DNA from 3 places in the Mesobacillus sp. LC4 genome. Region 2 is predicted to be linked to each of the others. Evidence: riboswitches for the same ligand, from Rfam matches in the RefSeq annotation. Region 2 holds a riboswitch; each other region holds the start of a gene.

The links. Region 2 has a riboswitch for cobalamin ahead of AB5I83_RS18825 (acyl-CoA thioesterase). Riboswitches for the same ligand answer to the same signal wherever they lie in the genome.
Region 1: linked by a shared signal. The riboswitch ahead of AB5I83_RS22070 (ABC transporter substrate-binding protein) and the one ahead of AB5I83_RS18825 (acyl-CoA thioesterase) in region 2 are both predicted to bind cobalamin.
Region 3: linked by a shared signal. The riboswitch ahead of AB5I83_RS20375 (ABC transporter substrate-binding protein) and the one ahead of AB5I83_RS18825 (acyl-CoA thioesterase) in region 2 are both predicted to bind cobalamin.

What each region holds. Positions count from the first base shown of each region.
Region 1 covers NZ_JBGCUB010000012.1:31,189-34,469, reverse strand. Annotated here, with positions in the region: gene AB5I83_RS22080 (FtsW/RodA/SpoVE family cell cycle protein) at 1-41, opposite strand, end outside; gene AB5I83_RS22075 (hypothetical protein) at 384-1,160, shown strand; cobalamin riboswitch at 1,225-1,406, shown strand; gene AB5I83_RS22070 (ABC transporter substrate-binding protein) at 1,623-2,579, shown strand; gene AB5I83_RS22065 (FecCD family ABC transporter permease) at 2,545-3,281, shown strand, end outside.
Region 2 covers NZ_JBGCUB010000006.1:211,676-214,956, forward strand. Annotated here, with positions in the region: gene AB5I83_RS18820 (ribonucleoside-diphosphate reductase subunit alpha) at 1-936, opposite strand, end outside; gene AB5I83_RS18825 (acyl-CoA thioesterase) at 911-1,423, opposite strand; cobalamin riboswitch at 1,587-1,771, opposite strand; gene AB5I83_RS18830 (LutC/YkgG family protein) at 1,871-2,572, opposite strand; gene AB5I83_RS18835 (LutB/LldF family L-lactate oxidation iron-sulfur protein) at 2,569-3,281, opposite strand, start outside.
Region 3 covers NZ_JBGCUB010000008.1:119,476-122,756, forward strand. Annotated here, with positions in the region: gene AB5I83_RS20370 (MFS transporter) at 1-732, shown strand, start outside; cobalamin riboswitch at 1,032-1,227, shown strand; gene AB5I83_RS20375 (ABC transporter substrate-binding protein) at 1,418-2,389, shown strand; gene AB5I83_RS20380 (adenosylcobinamide amidohydrolase) at 2,355-3,176, shown strand; gene cbiB (adenosylcobinamide-phosphate synthase CbiB) at 3,173-3,281, shown strand, end outside.

The DNA.
Region 1 (3,281 bases), on a different contig from region 2:
GTCCAATCAAATCTGTCGAATTTTTTAATCGATTTCTCCATTTGCTACACCCTGTCCCATTCATTAGTCCGGTGAATATTGTCGCTTTCAGTTAGCTGTCCTGCTCACTGATCAGCGGTCTTACCATTTTATGCTAGCGTAAAAGGATGATTCTTACAATCCCTGCCAAGGTAACATATTCCTGTACCTATTAGACGATTTAATAGACATGATAGTTTCTGGTCCAGGTTGGATTCTTTTTGCGGAAAAGGTCGATAATAATTATGTTTTTGAAGAGTCAGAATAAGATATTTTCTGCCATTTTTGTTAGAATGGAAGAAGTGTTATTTGTACGGAGCCCGCTGGCCATTTGCAGCTGAGAATTTTTCCAGGAGGTTTTGTCTTTGAAAAAGAACCATCCTTATAGCAGGGATTTACTATATGTCCATATGAACGAACGGGACCAGTATGTGCTCTCACATGGGGTCGAATTTCATGAATTCGCCAGGTCATTGTCTGATTCACTCAACCATCTGCTGCTGTTGAAGCATCGCTATGAGGATGGTGAGTTCAACAGACATACTTTATTTGAGTATGTATCTGAAGACAGCGTCGAAAAATTGGTTGGAGCCAATGTCCATGCATACGGGGATTTTTGCTGGATCGATTTTGAGGAAGTAGAAGCACTGAATGTGCTGTCGGCCCAAGAGATTGCTGAGCTTCTTTATCTCGGGCATATCAAACATCATTTGAAACTGCCTTTTTATAATCAGCTTAATAACCGTTTTGTGTTCCTCTCCACTGAAGATGGCTGGTTCAATAAAACCTATTACCGCAATCTCAATGATTTTTTCCGAATGCTTGGCCTTGTCCTGTCAGGCAAACTAGGGGAAATGAAGCCGGAAAAAACACTGCTCGGGATCCGGAAAAAGAAATCCTATCCTTCTGTCAACAAGGAAATCCTGAAATCATTGACGCCAGCCCTCAAAGAAGGGGCCGTATTTTCGCTGAAAAACATCCAACAAAGCCGTAACAGAATTGAAATTCCAATCTGGATCATCGGTGATTTTGCCAACATGGATGATATGCATGATGAATATAAAGAAGCCAGCACCAGCAATCCGGATGGCAGGATCATCTTCGATAAAAAAGCTAAAGAATGGAGCTTGCTTGCTCAATAAGTCGAAAAAGATATTTTTTTGGAGCAATTTTTGGCAATCGTGTATAATGGGACTTAGCGGAAAATTACATATCAAATGAACAGGTGTCTTTTTATCATAAGACTTAATAGGGAAGTTGGTGAAAGTCCAACGCGGTCCCGCCACTGTAAATGGGAGCAAGCTGTAAATGCCACTGTACAAATGTATGGGAAGGCGCAGCGAGCATTGACCATGAGCCAGGAGACCTGCCTGTCCATCGCACAAGCAAACCTACGAGGATAGGGAGGTGCCGGCTGGCTCTATGTATTTTATGATGATAAAAACATTTGCTTACTCGGACATCTCCCCTTTAGGTGGAGATGTTTTTTTATTTATTAAAGGCTTTGGTGAATGTTTGCACGATTTTAACATTCTGTTGATTGTAGTGACGGAAATCAACAGTCTGATTTGACAAAGCTGATTGGAAAATTGGAGGAGAAGCGAATGAAGAAGTTATTGATGTTGATGATGGCAGCAGCCATGATCTTGGCAGGCTGCGGCACGGAAGCACAGCCAGAAAAGAAGGAAAGCGAACAAACCGCGCAGGAGCAGAAGACTGGATATCCGGTCACGGTAAAAGATGCGCTTGATGAAGAAGTTGTCATTGAAGAAAAGCCTGAAAAAATCATTTCCCTCATGCCGAGCAATACGGAAATCGTTTATGCACTTGAAAGCGGAGACGCGATTGTAGGTGTCACCGATTTCGACAATTATCCAGAAGATGCAATGGCAAAGGAAAAAGTCGGAGGCATGGAGTTCAATATTGAGAAGATGATTTCCCTTAAGCCGGACCTCGTCCTTGCACCTGGTTCAACTGCGGATACCGCGAAAGAGGGCCTTCAGCAGTTGAAGGATGCGGGGATAGCTGTTGTCGTCGTGAATGATGCTCAGTCATTTGAAGAGGTATATCGATCAATCGAGATGATTGGCCAGGCCATCGGCGAGACAGATAAGGCAGATGAACTTATTGAGAATATGAAAAATAGTTTTGCGGAACTGAAGAAGAAAGCAGAAGCAATTAAACCTGAAGAGCAGAAAGCTGTATTTGTCGAGGTTTCACCAGCGCCGGAAATCTACACTGCTGGCAAGAGTACATTTATCAATGAAATGCTGGAGTTGATCGGCGCTAAGAATGCTGCTGGCGATCTGGATGGCTGGGCGAAGGTTGACCCGGAAGCCATCATCGAGCGTAATCCGGATGTCATTGTGACAACCTATGGATATTATACCGAAAATGCAGATGAGCAGGTTCTTGCGCGGCAGGGCTGGAATAATGTAAAAGCGGTCAAGGACCAGCGGGTATATGATGTTCACTCCGACCTCGTTACCCGTTCAGGTCCAAGGCTCGCTGAAGGAGCAGAGGAGCTTGCGAAAACCATTTACCCGGACGTTTTTAAATAATAAGGGAATTGCCTATCTATTTGCGGCAGCGTTCTTGATCATCTCGATGCTGCTTGGCATCTCCATCGGAACGGTTTCCATCCCTGTGCCCGCTATTATTGAGATTATGGGTGCTGAGATTTTCCGCTTACAGGGACAGGAAATCGACCCGATGTATGCAAGTATCGTCATGGAAATCAGGCTGCCGCGTGTATTGCTGGCAGGGCTTGTAGGCGCATCGCTGGCTATTGCCGGTGCTGCCTTCCAGGGCCTGCTGCGCAATCCGCTGGCAGATCCCTACACGCTTGGGATTTCATCAGGTGCTTCCATCGGTGCGGTTGTCACGCTGTTTTTTGGCATTTCACTGCCGCTGATTGGTGCCTTCACCTTGCCGGTGCTGAGCATTTTATTCGCTTTTGCGACCGTCTTATTTGTGCTATTTTTTGCCCGGAAAGTCGACAGGCTGCTCAGGGTGGAGACGATCATTCTAACCGGTATTATCTTAAGTTCATTTCTAGGTTCTTTCATTTCTTTGATGATTGCGCTCTCCGGCGAAGAGCTGAGGCAAATCATCGGCTGGCTTTTGGGCAGCGTGTCGATGCGCGGCTGGGAATACATTAAGATTATTTTTCCTTTCTTTATAATCGGATTGGTGATTTTGCTTGCCAACACAAGAGAACTGAATGCCATGTCGTTTGGTGAGGAGCGCGCACAGCATCTAGG
Region 2 (3,281 bases):
CAGCTTTGCGTCCAGGAATGGGAATATGTCTTTATGCCACACATCCAGGTAGACAGCGATTGCACCCTGGCGCTGCCCCAATTGATCGACCGAAACCGCTGTGTTATTCAGCTGCTTCATCCATGGAATGACACCTGAACTGATCCCTTTAAAGCCCTTGATATCACTGCCGCGGCTCCTGATTTTTCCGAGATAGACACCAATGCCTCCTCCGTTCTTGCTTAAGGTAGAAATGTCCGTGTTGGAATCATAGATGCTCCTTAAATCATCAGCCACCGTATCGATAAAGCAGCTCGACAGCTGGCCATAGCTTTTGCCAGCATTGGCGAGCGTTGGAGTCGCCACAGTCATATAGAGGTTTGAAAGCGCCCAGTAAGCTTCCTTCACTAGTTGAAGCCGCTTTTCTTTCGGCTCTTCCGCCAGCAGGGTCATGGCGATGATCATGAACCGCTCCTGCGGCAGTTCAGCCACATCGCCTGTATGCGTGCGCGCCAGGTACCTTTCCGCCATCGTTAAGAGGCCTATATATGTAAATAGTTCGTCTCTCTCGGGCTCAATGACTCTTTCAAGAAAATCGATTTCTTCCCGTGAATAAGATTCAATGATTTTACCATCATAGATTCCTATTTCTATCAACCTATTGATCAATTCATAGAACGATCCGTAACCAGCTGCTCCTCTAAAGCCTGAACTAAGCTTGTACAATCTCTTCTGGTAAAGCCGTGCTGCAACATAGGTCCAATCTGGCTCATTCCGATCAATTCGTTCGACTGCGTTCAGAATCACCATGGTCTCGACCTGGTCATCTGTCATATTTTTTACCCGAAGAGCCTGGTCCATTTTTTCTTTGAAATCTGAAAAATCCAGCAGTGGGAATGATTGTTCCATTTCCTCGATCTGCTTCACGGCTCTATCCTCTTTTACTTGATTGCTCATTCACGATTCCTCCAACTTGATTACTTTTCCTCATTTCCAGCCTATGCTTCCTTCTCATATCGGCCGTGTTGAACAGCTCCCATTCCTCTGCATTCTCCGGAATCACCCTTGCGACTGGAACCGGAGTGCCATTTTCATCCTTAGCGACCATGGTCAGAATCGAGGTGGTCGTCAAAGTCTTCTTGCAGGTTTTCAAGTTTTCGCTTTCCACCTTCACGAATACTTCCATTGATGTTCTGCCTGTCGAAATCACCATTGCTTCCAGGGTCAAGATATCGCCTACTACTGCGGAAGAGAGAAAGTTAACCGAGTCGATCGAGGCCGTGACGACAGCTGTTCTGCTGTGTTTCATTGCCGCAATCGCGGCGATTTCATCAATATAGGATAGTACCGTTCCGCCAAAAATCGTTCCGAGATGGTTTGTGTCCGGAGGCAAAACAAGCACATTCTGAAAAGTCCTCGACACATTTGTTGATAATCCTTCCATTCCTGACCTCCTGTTTGTAAAAATACTCCCTGAAAAATGAGAAAAACCCATCTCGAAAGATGGGTTAAAGTTAACGTTGATGTCATGAACGCTCATATGAAACTAAAAAACAGCATGAGCCTGTCAATTGATCCCCGTAATACCTTCCCAATTCCCGAAGAAGATAACACGAATAAATATGGCAGGTCTCCTGACTTGTGCTTCACCCTACTTTGAGGCCTTCCCATCTATTTGTTAGACAGTGGTTCTTCCTCATTTCGTCAGCACTTACAGTTGCGGGAACAGTTCTGGATTCTCACCAGATTCCCTATTAAGTCTTATTCAGACACCATATTTACCGGTATATTCAATATTTAGTTATGAAACTACTTATCTAACACAATATATCGTGTTATGAAATGATAGTATATCATCTTTCATTCTTTTTCAACTATTTTTCATCGAAGCTTAATCCACGACAATGTATGTTGCTTTGACAGGTCCGTGCACTCCGACTATCAGGTTCATTTCGATGTCGGCACTGTTGCTTGGGCCGGTGATGAAACTGACATAGGAAGGGACGTCTTCGCCGCTGGCCTGTGCCTCGTGGATGTGTCTGGCTGCCTGAGTCATCCGTGGCACGAGGGTGCTTTTCGGAATGATGGCAATGAATGTTCGCGGCAGCAGACTGATCGATCGCCCATTGTCTTTCGTATTGAACAATGTCACAGTGCCAGACTCGGCAAGCGTGATGTCGCTGAACACAAGCCCTACATCCGCTCGTTCCGCAATCTTTTGATTTTCCTTGCCAAGCGCTGGATTCCACACATGGACATCCACACTGTCTCCCTGTTCTTCGAAACACTTCGTGATCCCATACTCCTGATGGCGGACATCATTGGATGTGACAATCGCCTTGCCTTCATAGGCCTGAAGCGTTTCGTTCAAAACTTCCGTCAGGCCGGCACGGTCTGTCCTTTTAAAAGTGGTATGGATGACCTGGCAATGTTTTTCAAGCACTTCAACCAATTCGTCCTGGCTCATACCTTTGAACACTTCATCCTGAGGAGTAACGCTCCATTGCGGCCGCTCGACTCCTTCTGTCCGCCGCTCCCGGCCTAGTCTGGACGCCAGTTTATCTAAAAAGGCTTCTCGATTCTGGATGTTCATTTGGATTCACCGTCCTTCTGTCTTTGCTTGAACCACGAACGGAACGACTGTCCCTGTGGAGCATAAAAATCACGGACTTCGGTCCACGCCTTCAGTGGCCCTGGCCCGTTTTCAATCATTCCATCTTTCGTCCATGGCCCAAGTGCCGGCTTGGCCATTTTCGCACTCATATTATAAACCGACGGATTAGAAGCCCAAGCGGAAAAACCTTTCATCATCAACTTTTCTGCCGTTGGGGTCATATTTTTTTCCACAATGATCTGTCGGTGGCGGATCAGATGCTCATGCAGTGGAATTTTAACAGGGCAGGCTTCCGTACAGGCTGCACACAAGGTCGATGCATATGGAAGCTCTTTATGATCCTCATAACCTTCCAGCAGCGGTGTGATCACAGCACCGATTGGCCCCGGATAAATTGAGTTGTATGCATGCCCGCCGATATGACGGTAAACCGGACACGCGTTGATGCAGGCCGCACAGCGAATGCAATGCAGAGCCGACTGAAACTCGGTTCCAAGGATCTTGGAGCGTCCGTTGTCGACAATCACCAAATGGAATTCCTCAGGACTGTCCACTTCCTGCTCAAGGCCAGCACCCGTAATCGCCGTGATATAGCTCGTCAATTTCTGACCAACCGCCGCACGTGTCAATAGACTGACTAGGACCTCCATCTCTTCCCATGTCGGTACGATCCGTTCCATACCCATCA
Region 3 (3,281 bases), on a different contig from region 2:
AATTTGCCGATGATCATTGGGGGAGCGTTATTTCTGGTGCTGGCGGTATTTATGATCCTGTTCATGCCTGAAACGGCATTTCAGCCGGCACCTTCAGAGGATCGTGATTCGTTCCGTCAAATGATTCATACTTTTAAATCGGGTCTCCAGTCGATTAGGAAAAAACAATTTTTGATGGTCATGACCGGTATTGTGTTCTTTTACGGTCTGTTCAGCGAGGGTCTTGACCGTTTGTGGATCGCCCACTTATTGGAGGTCGGCTTGCCTGATGTCAATATCAAACCGGTCGTCTGGGTGGGTATCATCAACGGGATTGCCATGGTAACGAGCATTATTGCGGTCGAATACATAAAGAGGAAACTTGAGAAGACGGGGAAACTGCAGAAGGTATGGCTATTGATTGCCATCAACTTGGCAATGGTACTGAGCATCATCGGCTTTGGACTGGCTGGAAATTTCACCATGGCTTTCTCTGCCTACCTGACATTCTATATTTTGCGGATCACCAATGGCCCAATATACAGAGCGTGGCTTAATGAAAATATTGAGTCAAAAGTGCGGGCAACAGTGCTTTCCACTTACGGCCAGATTGATGCCCTCGGACAAATATTGAGCGGACCGATTATTGGATTTGTAGCTCTCAAATTCGGATTAGGCCTTTCCATCGTGACATCAGGGCTAATTTTAGCACCAGTGGTCGCCCTGTATTTGTATCTATTAAGAAAAATATAGGGGGCAGGCCATAACGGTTACACACGACTCGAGCTAGTCTGACTGTAAACGAAGAATCAACCGAGGAGTGGATAGGCATGAGGTTTTTCAAAATCTGGATAAGCAGTAACAAAATTCAAGAAGATGCTTATATAAAAAAAGTCCTGTCTGTTTTTCAATACTATTTCCTAAAAAGATTTCCTTCTTTTTAGAAAAAGAATAGAATCATAAAATTATCATTCAGGAAAAAATTTTTGCTAAATTATACAAATTGTTACTCATAACGACATTATTTATGTATAATTGGAATCAGCGAAAATTTAATACATAAAGAATCTGGTGTCTTCTAAACGAAAAGTAGTTTAGAGACTTAATAGGGAAGTTGGTGAAATTCCAACGCGGTCCCGCCACTGTAACTGGGAGCTTCAAGCTTGATGCCACTGTACTTTTTGTATGGGAAGGCGCTTGATTGCGATGACCAGAAGCCAGGAGACCTGCCCGATTCTTCGCGCCACAACCTACGAGGATAGGAGGTGTTTGGGAACGATTCTGGCTGTTTATTAGAAGAACCGACACAAACATCTCCATGAGTAAAATGGAGGTGTTTTTTTAGTTTCATAGGAAGTTTCATATTGTTTTACAACGAACAGGCAAGCCTGAGGGTCTGTAAAAAAATGTATTCAGAGAAAAATCGGAGGAATGAAAGATGAAAAAGTTAAATGCCTTATTATTTGCTTTCATGTTAACAATTGGTGCTCTGGCTGGATGTGGCAGCAATGCTGAACAGTCAAATGCAAAGGAGACAAAGAACACTGAAACGGTTCAGCAGGCAGAAGTGAAGTTCCCTGTCAGCATTAAGGATGGAACAGGGCAGGAAGTGACCATAGAATCGAAACCGGAAAAAATAGTTTCCCTGATTCCGAGCAATACGGAAATTGCCTATGGATTGGGTCTGGAAGAACAGATTGTCGGAGTTTCTGATTTTGATAATTTCCCTGAAGAAGTGGCGGAGAAAGAGAAGATTGGCGGCATGGAGTTCAATCTCGAGAAAATCATTTCTATGAAGCCTGACTTGGTTCTTGCCCATGCTTCTAGTGCACATTCGTCTGAAGCAGGACTTCAGCAGCTTAAAGACACTGGAATTACAGTGCTGGTCGTGAATGATGCGAAAACGTTCGATGAAGTATATGAATCAATCAGCATGATTGGTACAGCGTCAGGCAAAAAGGAAAAAGCTGATGCTATGATCGCAGACATGAAGAAAAAAATAGAAGAGATCAAGACAAAGGCACAGGAAATAAAAGAAGAGGACAGAAAGTCGGTATTCGTTGAGGTCTCGCCGGCGCCTGAAGTTTATGCTGCTGGAAAAAATACCTTTATTGATGAAATGCTGCAGATCATTCATGCAGAAAACACTGTTACAGAAGAGGGATGGCCTAAGCTGGATTCAGAGGCCATCATTAAAAGCAATCCTGAGGTGATTATCACGACGCACGGTTACTATACACCTGAGCCGGTGAAAAATGTTACAAGCCGTGAAGGATGGGACAAGATTACGGCGGTCAAGGAAAACCGTGTCATCGATGTTCATTCCGATAAGGTGACAAGAACGGGCCCGAGGCTGACAGAAGGAGTAGAAGAGCTTGCAAAAGCGGTTTACCCGGATGTTTTTAAATAATAAGATGAGTTCTCATATCTTGCGTACAAGCATTAAAACTAAGTCTCATACTAAGGGAGCATTGCAGGAAACAAGTTTGTTTCCTGCGGCTAGCCCAAATGATGCAATATCAGTGGAAATAGGAGAAAGCAATCTCCAAATGAGAGAAGAATTCATCTCCCTGAATTCTCCGATTCCATTAAGAACAATGTCTTCTGGAGTTGTCGGGGCGGGAACAGGATGGCACCGCAGCTTTTTGAACCGGCATGTGGACAAGAACTATGATTGCAGTGACCATCGGGAAGAAATGATCCATTATTTGCAGGAACAGGGATTCGATCCTGAACTAACGGTCGGGATGATGACTGCTGTGATGCTGGAGGATGTTTGTTTTAAGCACTATCAGGAAGAAGGGTTCTCTATATTTATCGTTGTGACGGCAGGTACCGGCAATGCGGTGGACGCATCGAAAAGCAGCGAGTATTATTCCTATGACATGTCACCAGGAACCATCAACACTTGGATCTTCGTCAACGGAGTACTGACGGAGGAAGCGTTCATCCAGAGTATAATGACAGCAACTGAAGCGAAGACAAAGGCGCTGCACGATCTGGAAATAAGGGACAAACTGTCTGGTACGGTGGCAACGGGTACATCTACTGACAGCATCATGGTTGCCTCGACCCAGCAAGGACAAAAGCTGGAATACGCCGGTACGATCACTCCTCTTGGGCGGACTATTGGCAAAGGAGTACATGAATGTACAGTAGATGCAATCAGGAACAGCAAGAAAAGGGTGAAGATATGATTCTGAACCACCTTATCGCCCTGACACTTGCTGTCATCTTTGATTGGTTTGTTGGGGATCCGCCACACTGGCCACATCCGGTGAAATGGATGGGAACTCTCATCT